3 regions of the Streptomyces sp. NPDC005791 genome follow, and region 3 is predicted to be linked to each of the others. Evidence: riboswitches for the same ligand, from Rfam matches in the RefSeq annotation. Region 3 holds a riboswitch; each other region holds the start of a gene.

Region 1 (4,672 bases), on a different contig from region 3:
CACACCCCCTGTTCGAGAACACCCAGGCCGACGGCGGCTACGCTCCCCGGCCCGCGTTCCGGCCGCTGACCCGCTTCGAGGGCCAAGGTCTGGACAAGGGACACGTCGTGCACGACGTGCTGTTCACCCGTCGCTGATCAGCCATCGCCCGGCCGGCCGGCCTCCCACGGCGTGGCCAGGTGTCAGTGGCTCTCGTTAGGGTCGTCCGGTGTCCGAGGGGTCCGTGCAACACCAGCAGCCGGTCGTCCCGGTTCTCGAGGAGCAGCGGCTCGACGAGTTCCTGGGCGGCGTCCCGGAGCGAGGCCAGTGGCGGTACCGGCCCCGCATCGTCGGCATGGTCTGGCGCAGCAAGGCGTTCAGAGCCGGCGCGGTGGTCACGGTGCTCGCGCTCTGCGGTCTGGTGATCCTGGCCCTGGTGCGCCGGCAGACGGGCACCGAGGGCTTTCTGGTGGGGCTGGGCCTGGCCGTGCTGCCCGTGCCGCTGCTGATGGCGGCGTTCCGCTGGCTCGACCGGGTCGAACCGGGGCCCTGGCGGAATCTGTTGTTCGCCTTCTCCTGGGGCGCGTGCGCCGCAGCGCTCGTGGCGATCATCGCCAACTCCTTCGCGACCCGGTGGATAGCGACGGCCACCGCGGACCCGGTGAGCGCCGACACCCTCGGGGCCACGGTCGTCGCCCCGGTCGTCGAGGAGACCGCGAAGGCCGTCGCTGTCCTGCTGATCTTCCTCTTCCGCAGACGGCAGTTCGGCGGGATCGTCGACGGCATCGTGGTCGCCGGCTTCACCGCGACCGGCTTCGCCTTCACCGAGAACATCCTCTACCTGGGCAACGCCTTCGGCGAGGACCAGCAGATGGGGACCACGGGCTTCGCCTCCGTGACGGCGGGGACGTTCTTCGTCCGTGCGGTGATGTCGCCTTTCGCACACCCCTTGTTCACGGTGCTCTCCGGCATCGGCTTCGGCATGGCGGCGCTCGGCGGCGCACGCCACCGGGTCCGCCGGATCGTCCTGCCTCTGCTCGGGCTCGTCCTCGCCATGGGCATGCACGCCCTGTGGAACGGCTCGTCGTCCTTCGGGCCGTACGGCTTCTACGCGGTGTACGGCGCGTTCATGGTGCCGTCCTTCGCCCTGGTGACCTGGCTGGCGATCTGGTCACGCCGGCGGGAGCTGCGCACGCTCTCCACCGAGCTACCGGTGTACGCGGCTGCCGGCTGGCTGACCTCCGCCGAGCCTCTCGCGCTGGCCTCGATGCGGGCGCGGGGCGTGGCCCGCGACATGGCCAGGCACTGGAACAGCCACCCGGACCGCGCCCGGGGCCGGGCCGCGGCCCGCGCCGTGGCGGAGTACGAGTCGTTCGCGACCTCGCTGGCCATGCTGCGCCGGAGGGCCCGTCATGACGGCGTGGGGCCGGACTTCGCCGCCCGCGAGCAGGAGTTGTTGCATCACCTCTGGCAGCGCCGGGACATCGCGGGCCCGGCCCTGACGTACGCGGCCCACGCGACGGGCCGGCTGCGCGTCCACCGGCCACCCGCGCCGCCGGGGTTCCCACGGCAGCTCCCTCACGGCGGGCCGCCTCCCCAGCACCTGCCCGCGCCGCACCGGCACTACGGCGGCTACAACCCGTATCTGGAGAACGGCAGGCACCGCGCCCCGCCGGATTAGAAAGCGTCCGGGTCAGGAGCCGTCCAGGCCAGGAGCCCGCCCGGGTCAGGCCGGAGGAGTCCGGGCCCCCGGACGGACCGGCGGCCCTGACGTCGGGGGGTGTCGTCAGGGCCGCCGGGGTTCTGAGGGGATCAGATCGTGAGGCCCTTGCCGCGCAGCCAGCTCATCGGGTCGATGCCCGAGCCGTCCGCGGTGTGGATCTCCAGGTGCAGGTGCGCGCCGGTCACATTGCCCGTCGCGCCGACGCGGCCGATCGTCTCGCCGGTGGTGACCCGCTGTCCGGCGGTCACATCCATCGAGGACTGGTGGCAGTACCAGACCTCGGTGCCGTCGTCGAGCTCCAGGACCGTGCGGTAGCCGTACGAGCCGGAGTAGCCGGCCGACTTCACCGTGCCGCTGTGGACCGCCTTGACCGGGGTGCCGGTCGGAGCCGCGAAGTCCAGCCCGGTGTGGTGCCCGGAGGACCACATCGAACCGGCCTGACCGTAGGTGGAGCTGATGTAGTACGAGGAGGTCGGGACGGCGTAGCTCGCGGCGAGCTTGGCGAGGCGCTCGGCCTCCGCCTTCTTCTTCGCAGCTTCCTCCGCCGCCTTCTTCTTCGCGGCTGCCTCGGCCTCGGCATCGCTCTGCTGCTTCGCCGCCTGGACCGTGGCCGCCTCGATCGCCGCCTGCTCCTCAGCGGCCTTGGCCTGGGCGTCGGCGCCGGCCTGCTGCTGCTCGGCCTGCTGGAGGATGCGGGCCCGCAGCGCTTCGCCGGCGTCGGTGGTGCCCTGCTGGGCCTCGGCGGCGGTGATGCCCGCGGTGGTGAGCGGGGAGGACGCGGCGACCGTCTCGTGCTCCGAGTCGGAGCCGTCGGACATGAACGCGCCCACGCCGGGCAGGGACTTGGCGTCGGGGAGATTGTCCGCGATGGAATCGGGAAGAGAGATGGAGACCGGCGGCTTGCTCTGAGCGGTGGCCATGCCACCCGCTCCCACGGCCGCGATGACGCCGACGCCGAGGACGGTGGAGCTACGGGCGAGACCGCGCTGCTTGGCTACGCGATGCCGGCCGCGCACGGGGCGGATGGACTCCTCGGTGGGGTTCCATTCCTCCCACGTCCTGTCCTCGTCACCGAGGCTGCCGGTCCTGAAGGATGACGGTGCCTCGGGGGCAGGCTGATTGGACGCCACGTGGGCGCTCTCCTTTCCTTCCTTCTCGCCTACCGGGTTAGCTGACGGGTTCGGAGCAGGAAGGTCTCCTACGGGCCCCTTCGTCTCTCACGAGACACAGGTGTCCGATTCACCCCATGTAGGTGGTTCCCCGGTTCCCTTGCGGAATTCGGCGCTGCGCACGGTGCCGCCTCTTGCGACGGCAGGTACAACCGCGCTGCGTTATCGAACGTTAATAGACACCCGGGTCCGAATCCAAGCTGTTCCTACAGATCGTTCGTCACTCCGGCCAGGACTTTCAGGGGCCAACCGGGCGCAAACGGGCGACTTCAGTGACCTTTGACCGACCAGCACTTTCTGACGGTGCGTCAAATGTTATGCGGAGCGGGGTCCTTCGACTACCGACGGTCGCGACGGTCATTCACCGTCCCGTCGCACGATCTTCACGGTCGTCCGCCGCTCCTGCTGGCCGCGCGCGGGACGTCCCACCGCCAGGAGCGCCAGGTCGTCCGTCGACCGGCCGCCGGTGTGCAGCCGTACGTCGTCGGTGAGCGCGGACAGCAGTTCCTCGGGCCCCGGGAACAGCCGGCCGCGCAGCCGGGCCGCCGGATCGTAGAAGACACCGTTCGCGTCCCGCGCCTCGGAAAGCCCGTCGGTGAACGCCAGGAACATCGCACCGGCCGGCAGCGTCCACTCGTCCGACCGGTCCGGCCACACGTCCAGCCCCATGCCGAGCGGCATCGCGGGCGCGGTCGGCGACAGTACGTCCAGCGCCCCGTCCGCGTGCAGCACGAGCGGCTCGGGGTGACCGCGGTTGACGACCCGCATCGTGTCCGAACCGGCCGGGATCTCCGCGAGGACGGCGGTGACGAACCCTTCCATGGAGTCGAGCCCGCCCCGCCGGGAGCCCTCACGGGCCAGCGCCCGCTCCAGCCGCTGGACCACCCCCTCCAGCGACAACTCCTGTTCCGCGGCCTCCCGGAACGCCCCGATCACGACGGCCACCGCCGCCACGGCGTCCAGCCCCTTGCCCCGTACGTCCCCGAGGACCAGGCGCACCCCGTACGGGGTGTTCGCGACGGCGTACAGGTCACCGCCGACGAACTCGTCCGCCTGCGCAGGCTCGTACCTCGCCGCGACCAGCAGCCCCCCGATCCGGTCCTCGGGCGTCGGGAGCACCGCGCGCATCGCCGTCTCCGCGATGACCCTGGCCGAGGCCAGCTGCTCGTTCCCGCGGCGCACGACGCGGTTGATGACGAGGGAGAGCGCGGCGACGGTGAACAGGGTCAGCAGATCGGTGGCCGGCACGACCTCGGCGAGCGTGCCGTCCGAGACCCGGATGGCGAGCACGACGAGGATCGAGACCACTCCCACCCGCACCGTCCCGGCCGGCGAGAAGAACGGCGCGGCGATCAGCGGGGCGGCCGCGAAGAACGGGACGGCCGTGACCGCGGGCGGCGTCACGAGGTCGAAGACCAACCCGGCGCAGATCATCAGGGCGGGCAGCGCGCGCACGAACCGCCGGGAACGAGCGTTCCCCACAGCGCCCCCTCGCCGTCCGTCCCGCTTCCCCACCTGTGCACTCCTGCCCGGTCCACCCACGGCTGCGGACGGTACCGCGCCCCGTCCAGGCTGATCGGAGCCGCGCCGAGCGGCGACTCGTCATCGGCCAAAGGGAGGAGTGCGCCGGAGCGCCACCCACCGGGGGTCAGCCGGAGAGCCGGTGCTGCGCGTGGATCGTCTGTGCATCCCGTACGAAGACGGCTGTTCCGTCTCCGTACCGATGGTAGTTCCTTCCCGGCATATGACAGTGGCCCGGATCCTCGAAAGGATCCGGGCCACTGTCTTCAGTAGCGGGGAC
Region 2 (4,672 bases), on a different contig from region 3:
CGGCTCGCTGCCCGCCGTCATCGGCGAACAGCTGCGTGAAGTGGTCCAGGAGGAGGTCCCCGCGCGTGCGCTGATGGCCGCCTACCGGCTGCCGCACGACGGCACACGCGAGTGCGACGCCGCGGACCTCGCGCTGACCGTGCTCGGCGGCGGCGAGTCGTCCCGCCTGCACAACCGGCTGGTCCGCCGCGACCGTACGGCCGTCGCCGCGGGCTTCGGGCTGCTCAGGCTGGCGGGCGCGCCCTCGCTGGGCTGGCTGGACGTCAAGACGTCCGGTGGCGTCGAGGTGCCGTTGATCGAGGAGGCCGTCGACGAGGAGCTGGCCCGGTTCGCCGAGGAAGGCCCCACGCCGGAGGAAATGGAACGCGCCCAGGCGCAGTTGGAGCGCGAGTGGCTGGACCGGCTCGGCACGGTCGCCGGCCGTGCCGACGAACTGTGCCGGTACGCCGTCCTGTTCGGTGACCCGCAGCTCGCCCTGACCGCGGTGGGCCGGGTGCTCGACGTGACGGCCGACGAGGTCAAGGCCGCCGCCCGGGCGCACCTGCGCCCCGACAACCGTGCGGTCCTGGTCTACGAACCGGTCGAACCGGCCGACGAGACGGACGGTGCCGAAGCGCACGAGGGGGCCGACAAGTGACCGACGCCGCCGTGACTGGAGTGACGATGGAGTACCACCCGCAGCCGACCGCCGGCGAGGCCAGGCCCTGGGCCTTTCCCGCGCCCGAACGCGGCGCCCTGCCCAACGGGCTGACCGTGCTGCGCTGCCACCGCCCCGGCCAGCAGGTCGTCGCCGTGGAGATCTTCCTCGACGCCCCGCTGGACGCCGAACCCGAGGGCCTGGACGGTGTGGCCACGATCATGGCGCGCGCCCTGTCCGAGGGCACGGACAAGCGTTCGGCGGAGGAATTCGCCGCCGAGCTGGAGCGGTGCGGCGCCACGCTGGACGCACACGCGGACCACCCGGGTCTCCGTGTCTCCCTGGAGGTCCCGGTCTCCCGGCTGGCCAAGGCCCTCGGCCTGGTCGCCGAGGCCCTGAGGGCCCCGGCCTTCGCGGAGAGCGAGATCGAGCGTCTGGTGGTCAACCGCCTCGACGAGATCCCGCACGAGCAGGCCAACCCGGCACGGCGGGCCGCCAAGCAGCTCTCCAAGGAGCTCTTCCCCGCCACGGCGCGGATGTCGCGTCCGCGCCAGGGCACCGAGGAGACGGTCCGGCGGATCGATGCCGCCGCCGTACGCGCCTTCTACGACGCCCATGTCCGCCCCTCCACCGCGACGGCCGTAGTCGTCGGTGACCTCACCGAGGTGGACCTCGACGCGTTGCTGTCCGACACCGTCGGGGACTGGTCGGGCAACGCCGGCCAAGCCCGGCCGGTGCCCCCGATCACCGCGGACGACACCGGCCGTGTGGTCATCGTGGACCGCCCGGGAGCCGTGCAGACCCAGCTGCTGATCGGCCGGATCGGAGCGGACCGGCACGACAGCGTGTGGCCCGCCCAGGTCCTCGGCACGTACTGCCTGGGCGGCACCCTCACCTCGCGGCTGGACCGCGTGCTGCGCGAGGAGAAGGGCTACACCTACGGCGTCCGGGCCTTCGGGCAGGTGCTGCGTTCGACGGCGCCCGGTTCCGCCTCCGGGGCGACCGGCGCCGCGATGCTCGCCATCAGCGGATCCGTCGACACGGAATCCACCGGTCCGGCGCTCGACGACCTGTGGAAGGTTCTGCGCACCCTGGCGGCCGAGGGGCTCACCGATGCCGAGCGCGAGACCGCCGTGCAGAATCTCGTGGGTGTGGCCCCGCTGAAGTACGAGACCGCGGCCTCCGTGGCGGGCACTCTCGCCGACCAGGTGGAGCAGCACCTTCCGGACGACTACCAGGCCGAGCTGTACGCCCGCCTGGCCTCGACCGGCACGGTCGAGGCGACTGCCGCCGTGGTCAACGCGTTCCCGGTCGACCGGCTGGTCACGGTTCTGGTCGGGGACGCCGCACAGATCGCGGAGCCCGTGAAGGCGCTCGGTATCGGCGAGGTCTCGGTCGTCACCAGCTGACGGAACGGGACATGACGGACCCCGGCGAGTATGAACTCGCCGGGGTTTTGCCATTTGTCCGTTTCGTGGGAATGCTCCGCGTTCGACCTGTGGGATGTGCGACAAAAGGCCCTTTCCGTTTGGCGGGGGAAAGTGGACCGCTCTAGCGTCGGCTCGGCTGTCCGCCAGACGACTGCCGCGTCCGCGGCGCCGGACAGCCATCGCCGAGTCCCCGTCAGGCGCGAGCCTGGGGAGCCGGGGACCCACATAAGTCCCTGGGGTGAATCGGATTCCTGTGCCTCGTCGGAGGCTCAGGGGCCCGTAGGAGACCTTCCTGCTCCGAACCCGTCAGCTAACCCGGTAGGCGAGAAGGAAGGAAAGGACCAGCCCCTCCATGGCGTTCATCCGTGCCACCGGGAAGCACCGTGCCCCGAGCCGCCTGACGCGCAAGAGCGCCGAGGTCGCCGGTATCGCGGCCCTGGCCACAGCCGGAGTCATCGGTACCACCGCCTCCCCGGCTCTCGCCGCGGACTCCGAGGCCGTCACCGCCACCGGTCTGACCCAGACCGTCGCCCTCGACACCACCCTCGCCGCCCAGATCGGTGCCCAGGCGAAGGCCCAGCAGCACCAGGCCGACATAGCCGCCGAGGTCAAGGCCGAAGCGGAGGCGAAGGCCAAGGCGAAGGCCAAGGCGAAGGCTGAGGCGAAGCGCAAGGCCGAGGCCCGCGCCGCGGAGGCGCGCGAGGCCGAGGCGCGTGCCGCACGGGCCGCCGAGCGTGCCCGTCTGAACTCCTTCCATCTCCCGGTCGCGGGCTCGCACGTGACCACCGGCTACAAGTCCGGTGGCGCGCTCTGGTCCTCCGGCAGCCACTCCGGTGTGGACTTCCAGGCGGCGTCCGGCACCTCCGTGGTCGCCGTCGGCGCCGGTACGGTCGTCGAGGCGGGCTGGGGTGGCGCGTACGGCAACAACATCGTGCTCCGCATGAACGACGGCACGTACACCCAGTACGGCCACCTCTCCTCGATCGGTGTGTCCGTCGGCCAGAGCGTCGGTTCGGGTGAGCAGATCGGCATCTCCGGCTCGACCGGCAACTCCACCGGGCCGCACCTGCACTTCGAGGCCCGCACCACCCCCGAGTACGGCTCGGACATGGACCCCGTCGCCTACCTCCGCGCCCATGGCGTCCAGGTCTGACCCCACGCCGCGCGACAGCGCTCCGACGAAGGGCCCCGGCATCCGCCGGGGCCCTTCGTCATGTGCCCGGACAAGGTCCGCAGAAGCCCTGCGGAAGTGTTCCCTGGCCAAAAGATATCCATGGATTCCACCCCGCCATCGGAAATTCCCGCCGGTTGCAATAGAGTCACCGAACAGGCGTCGATCGGCCGCGTTCCGCGGGGATTAAGGCGGAGGTTCGGACATGCGCATCCCAGCGCATTCGGTATGCACGGCAATCCGTGACGACATCGTCTCCGGTGTCTTCGAACGCGGCAGCCGCCTCACCGAAGAAGTGCTCGCGCGCCGCTACGGCGTCTCCCGCGTCCCCGTACGCGAGGCGCTGCGCACCCTGGAGTCCGAGGGGTTCGTCGTCACCCGTCGGCACGCCGGTGCCTGTGTCGCCGAACCCACGGAGCAGGAGGCCGCAGATCTTCTGGAGATCAGGATGCTCCTGGAACCCCTCGGAGCCGCCCGCGCGGCGCAACGTCGCACCGAGGCGCACCTCAAGGTGCTCCGCGGCCTGGTCAGGCTGGGGCAGGAACGGGTGCGCAGGGCCGAGGGAGAGGATCTGCGCTCCCTGGGCGGCTGGTTCCACGAGACGCTGGCGCAGGCATCGGGCAGCCCCGCGCTGATCGCGCTGCTCACCCAGCTCCGGCACAAGATCGCCTGGATGTACGCCGTCGAGCAGCCGGCCCGCCCCGCGGACTCCTGGGCCGAGCACGGCGCTCTCGTCGACGCCGTGGCGCGCCGGGACACGGAGCGGGCCAGGCTGCTCGCCGCCCAGCACGCCGAGCGGGCCACCGCGGCCCACCGGCTGCGGCGCCCGTACGTGTCCGGGAGCACGGCGGGCGCGGCCCGGGTGAGAACTTCGCAACACCCCGTAAACATCGCGGGAGCCCGCCATTAACAATTGCGCCGTATACAAAGAGGGTAATGATCGGAGGGCTGCCTTTTTGCTGCCCTGATCCGGCTTTTCGGGGCTCGCCCCTGGATTGTTCACGGAATGCGAAAAGCCGCGGCTCCCGGGTGGGGGTGCCGCGGCTTTCCGCAGAAATGCTGCCGGTTCGAGACGGCCGGGATCAGACGGTCTCCGGAAGCTCCTCGAGCCCCTCGGTGACCAGCTTCGCCAGGCGGTCCAGGGCGGCTTCGGCGTCGTCCGCCTCGGACGCGAGCACGATCTCCTCGCCACCCTGGGCGCCCAGGCCGAGCACCGCGAGCATGGAGGCGGCGTTCACCGGGTCGCCGTCCGCCTTGGCGATCGTCACGGGGACGCCGGAGGCCGTGGCGGCACGGACGAAGATGGAAGCGGGGCGGGCGTGCAGGCCCTCGGCCCAACCGACGTTGACGCGGCGCTCAGCCATGGTTCTGCCCTTCACGTAACAATGGGTTGTCTAGACCAGTCTCTCATGCAGTGCGCACTGCTCTGCCAGG
Region 3 (4,672 bases):
GAAGCTGCTGTCCGAGCGCATCGTCCTTCTCGGCACGCCCGTCGACGACACGGCCGCGACCGACCTGATCGCGCAGTTCATGTACCTGGAGCACGCGGACCCCGACCGGCCTCTGTCGCTCTACATCAACTCGCCCGGGGGCTCCTTCGGCGCCATGACGGCGGTCTACGACACCATGCACTTCCTCGCCTGCGAGGTGGAGACCTTCTGCCTCGGCCAGGCGGGCGCCGGCGCCGCGGTGTTGCTCGCGGCCGGCGCACCCGGACGCCGACATGCCCTGCCGGGCGCCCGGGTAGTCATTCAGCAACCCGCTCTGGGCGAGCCGGTGCAGGGCCAGCCCTCCGATCTCGAGATCCGGGCCTGTGAGTTGCAGCGCGAGCGCGAGCTGCTCACGGCCATGCTGGCCCGCCACACGGGGCGCTCCACGCGGGAGATCAGCGCAGCCATCGAACGGGACACCGTCCTCGACGCCCCAGCCGCTCTGGCGTTCGGGCTGGTGGACCACGTCACGGAGAACCGCACGCCGTCCCATCCACCGCGTCCCGCGAGGTGAACGCCCCATGCCCTCACCCCAGTTCCCACCACTGCCCGCACTGACCCGCGCCGAGGCCGACTTCATCGACTGCTACCTGGCGGCGCTCGACCAGCTCGGCCGCATCAACCCCGCCCGGGGCACCGACACGTACGGAGCGCTCCGGGCGGCTCAGGCCCTCGCGTCCCGGGCCGTCTCCCTCCGCGACGCACTGGTATCGATGCACGAGCGAGGGGAGTCACAGATCCACGCGGACACCCTGGCCAGGGCTCTGCGACTGCTGGACGGCGAGCGTCGCGCCGGGCGGGTCGCCGTGCCTCCCGCGCCGTCGAGTTGAGCGCTTTCGCCGCCCGACTCGGGTTCCCGGTGGGGTTTCCGACGCCCTTTCACGACACGCCCGGCAGGTCGATGAGTTTTCCTCGCTCGATCGGCGTAGGAGGTCCCCCTACCGAGGGACAGCCCAACTTGCGCACCGAGCACGGACACTGAACGGAATACATCGTTCCGCCCCTGGTACACGGCTGGTCCGGTGCAGCCGCCGCGGCCCCGGGCCGACCGCGTCCACCCGATCGGATCAGTCGTGAGGACTCTCACATATGCCTGCTTCAGCGAGGAAATCCGGCACGGCGTGAGTAAAGATCCCTGGGACGACAAGCCCCCGCCACCGCGGCGGGGCGGTCCGGGCGGACGCCGAGTCCTGCCGCTGTCCGGATGCCTGGTCGACAGGAATGGATCGGCAGGAGTGGAGGACCCGAGCACAACGGGCCGTCCGGATTTCCGGACAGCCCTCGGGGTGAAGCCGCTTCGCGCGGCCGGGCAACTTCGCCAGCCCGAACCCGACAGGTCATCCTTCACAGGCGGCTGACGAAGGGTTGCGCATGACTGCGCAGGTTCATGTCCGCTCTCTGTTCGCCCGGGCCGGCACGGCCTCGGTCCTGACACTCGCCGTAGGGACCACCATGTTGGCCCCCGGTTTCGTGAACGACGCCGAGGCCGCCGCCCACTCGACGAAAGCCCTCAAGATCGCGGCCTCGAAGAAGGGCGCCCCTTACAGCTGGGGCGCCGCGGGCCCCCATCGGTTCGACTGCTCCGGGCTCACGCTCTACGCGTTCAAGAAGGTCGGCAGGAAACTTCCCCGCACGGCTCAGCAGCAGTACAACAAGACCCGCCATATCTCCAGGTCGCAGCGGCAGCGCGGCGACCTCGTCTTCTTCCACGCGGGCCGCAGCGTCTACCACGTCGGCATCTACGCCGGCAGCGGGAAGATCTGGCACTCGCCGAAGACCGGCGCCGTGGTCCGGCTGGAGAAGATCTGGTCCGGCAACGTCTGGTACGGGAGGGTGCGCTGACGGCCTTCGTCGCCCGGTTCAGTGCAGCAGAGGACCGGTGACCAGCACGAGTCCCAGCGCGGTGAGCGCCGCGCCGCTGCCGCCCTCGATCGCACGGGCGGTACGCGGCCGGCGCAGCCACCGGCCCAGGCGGTCCACCAGCAGGGCCACGGCCGGAAACCAGACGAGGGCGAGCAGGACGACCACCGACGCCAGCAGCAGTGTCCTCGGCAGCGGCGGTTGGCCGGCCGGGACGAACTGGGGCAGCAGGCTCAGGAAGAGCACGGGCGCCTTCGGATTGAGGGCGTTGGTGAGGAAGCCCTGGCGCAGCGAACGTCCGAGCCCCGTGGACGCCCCGCCCTCCTCCTCGTCAGCCCCTCCTGCGGTGGCCCGTCGCCTCATCGCGTACAGGCCGCTGAGCCCGAGGTAGAGGACGTACGCGCCGCCGAGCAGCTGGACGGTGCGCAACAGCACGGGCATCGTCACGAGCACGGCGGCGAGGCCGGCGACCGCCAGGGCGGTGTGCACCACGAGCCCTCCGGCGACCCCCACCGCGGTGGCCAGCCCGGACCGCCGGGATGCGAGGGCGTTGCGTACGACCACGGTGAAGTCTGCGCCGGGAAGCGCCACCATTCCCGCGGCGACGGCGACGAAAGCGATCAGTTGTGCGTCCATGGGTCCACCCTGACCCCGTCGGCCCTTTAACGTGTACTTGCAATCTTCTGGGCCTGGCAAAAGGAACGCTTAATGTACGACCCCACGCGGCTGGCCGCGCTGGTGGCTGTGGCCGAGGCCGGCTCGATCACACGGGCAGCCGCACGACTGGGTTACACCGCGCCCGCGCTCTCGCAGCAGCTGGCGAAGCTCGAGCGGGAGGCCGGAGCCGCCCTCCTCGTCCGTCACCACCGCGGGGCGCGGCTGACGGCCGCCGGTGAGCTGCTGGCGGGGCGGGCCCGGCGTGTGCTGGACGAGATGGACCAGGCACGGCACGAGCTGGCACGGCTCGCAGGGCTGTCGGGCGGCCGGTTGAGGGTCGGCACGTTCGTGACGGCCGGGATCCATCTGCTGCCGCCGGTTCTCACCGCGTTCCGGCGCTCCCACCCCGATGTGGAGCTGGCCGTCACGGACTACGAGCCGCCCGCCGGGGTCGCCGCCGTGGCAGCGGGTGATGTGGACCTGGCGCTCACCCATGCGTACGAACCCGCGGCCGCCGGGCCGCTGCCGGCGGGGGTCTCCGCCGAGCCGCTGCTCGTCGAGGAGCTGGTGCTGGTCACCGCTCTCGGGCAGGTGCTGTCCGAGGGCAGCGGCCCGCTGCCTGTGGCCGAACTGGCGGGCCGTCCGCTGATCAGCAGCGCTCCTGATCATCCACCGCGGCGTGGGGTCGAGCGTGCGCTGGCCGAGGCGGGAGCCACCCCCGCCGTGGTGTGCGAGTCGCCCGGCTACGCCCTGGTGTGCGCCCTGGTCAGTGCGGGCATCGGCGTGGCGGTGGTGCCGGAGATGGTGGCCGCGATGTCCCCGACGCCGCTCGCCGTCCGCCGTCTGGAACCCGCCGCTTTCCGGCGGACGATCTCCGTGGTGCACCGGGGGGAGCGGAACACCGCGGCGGCGACGACGCTGATGGCTCTCCTGCGCAGCGGCTTCGGCCGGGCTTCCACCGGGTGAGGACGGTCGCGGCCCCACGCGCGGTGCGCCGGCCGACGGCGTCAGCTCCGCGCGGGGACCGGCCAGGGAAGAGCGATCGACACGGTCTTGCCCCCGTCCGGGGTGGGGCTGACTGCGAGCCGGCCGCCGTGCTCCTTCGTGAGGGCCCGGATGATCAACATTCCGCGTCCGTTGTCCTGGCGCACCGCCGCGGGCAGCCGCTGGGGACGGCGGGGGTGGCTGTCCGTCACACCGAGATAGAACTCCACGTCCCGGTCGAGTCTGAGGTCCACGGTGAAGGTGGGTGACTGCCCCAAGGTGTGCTGGACGGCATTGGTGGCGAGTTCCGAGACGATCAGCCGGATGGTGTCGGCGGCGTCGTCGTCCTGCCTCAGTCCCCATGCCGCGAGCACCTGGGCCACAAATGTCCGGGCCGTGGAGACCGAGGCCGGATCGCTCGGCAGAGTGACAGTTGCTTCCTGATGGTCTGCCATGGCGACGCCGTCCCTTTCCCGCCCTGACCGGCCCACGGCCAGCCCTGGATTGTGCTTCGCGCCAGACTGCCACCGATGTCGGCCTTACTGACGGCGATCGGCCAAGATATGCATATATCTGTCGCTCATTCCGGTGAACTCTGCTCCGCGGGCCGCGTACGGGCGCAACACTGGCCCCTCCCGAGCCGTGCCCGCCGGGGCGGCTCCTCGTACAACGGAAGGTGGGCGCCGTGCGGAACGGCCCTGTGGTGCGCCGTCGCAAGCTCGGTGAGGAGCTGCGCGGTCTGCGTCACTCCTCGGGACTCACGAGCCGGGACGCCGCCGGGATGTTGGGCTGGCATCAGTCGAAGGTGAGCCGGATCGAGACCGGGGCGAGCGGAGTGACGCCGGGTGACGTGACCCGGCTGCTGGACGCCTACGGCGTGGACGACCCGCAGTTGTGCGCGCTGCTGCAGAATCTCGCCGGTTCGGCCGGCGGCGGCGGAAGCGGGTGGTGGCACGCCTATCGCGGGCTCATCCCGCCGCAGTACCGCGACTTCATCAGCCTGGAGTCCCAGGCCGATGCCGCCCGCACGCTGGAGACCTCGGTCGTTCCCGGGCTGCTGCAGACCGCCGACTACGCGCGAGCGGTGACCCGCACCTCACTCGACGGGCTGCCGGTCGCACAGCTCGATTCC

The links. A riboswitch is a leader RNA that binds a small molecule or an ion and turns the genes downstream of it on or off. The one in region 3 is predicted to bind cyclic di-AMP.
Positions count from the first base shown of each region.
Region 1: another riboswitch for cyclic di-AMP. It lies ahead of ACFYSH_RS09545 (M23 family metallopeptidase); the one in region 3 lies ahead of ACFYSH_RS27845 (C40 family peptidase).
Region 2: another riboswitch for cyclic di-AMP. It lies ahead of ACFYSH_RS17525 (M23 family metallopeptidase); the one in region 3 lies ahead of ACFYSH_RS27845 (C40 family peptidase).

Region 1 covers NZ_JBIAIP010000004.1:14,295-18,966, forward strand. The annotation lists gene trmB (tRNA (guanosine(46)-N7)-methyltransferase TrmB) at 1-137, shown strand, start outside; gene ACFYSH_RS09540 (PrsW family intramembrane metalloprotease) at 209-1,660, shown strand; gene ACFYSH_RS09545 (M23 family metallopeptidase) at 1,792-2,832, opposite strand; cyclic di-AMP (ydaO/yuaA leader) riboswitch at 2,844-2,996, opposite strand; gene ACFYSH_RS09550 (PP2C family protein-serine/threonine phosphatase) at 3,229-4,386, opposite strand; tRNA gene ACFYSH_RS09555 (tRNA-Met) at 4,663-4,672, opposite strand, start outside.
Region 2 covers NZ_JBIAIP010000008.1:99,544-104,215, forward strand. The annotation lists gene ACFYSH_RS17515 (pitrilysin family protein) at 1-637, shown strand, start outside; gene ACFYSH_RS17520 (pitrilysin family protein) at 664-2,046, shown strand; cyclic di-AMP (ydaO/yuaA leader) riboswitch at 2,238-2,407, shown strand; gene ACFYSH_RS17525 (M23 family metallopeptidase) at 2,420-3,220, shown strand; gene ACFYSH_RS17530 (GntR family transcriptional regulator) at 3,444-4,148, shown strand; gene ACFYSH_RS17535 (HPr family phosphocarrier protein) at 4,321-4,602, opposite strand.
Region 3 covers NZ_JBIAIP010000016.1:111,442-116,113, reverse strand. The annotation lists gene ACFYSH_RS27855 (ATP-dependent Clp protease proteolytic subunit) at 1-553, shown strand, start outside; gene ACFYSH_RS27850 (hypothetical protein) at 561-869, shown strand; cyclic di-AMP (ydaO/yuaA leader) riboswitch at 1,211-1,407, shown strand; gene ACFYSH_RS27845 (C40 family peptidase) at 1,411-1,881, shown strand; gene ACFYSH_RS27840 (LysE family translocator) at 1,900-2,535, opposite strand; gene ACFYSH_RS27835 (LysR family transcriptional regulator) at 2,608-3,522, shown strand; gene ACFYSH_RS27830 (ATP-binding protein) at 3,564-3,995, opposite strand; gene ACFYSH_RS27825 (helix-turn-helix transcriptional regulator) at 4,226-4,672, shown strand, end outside.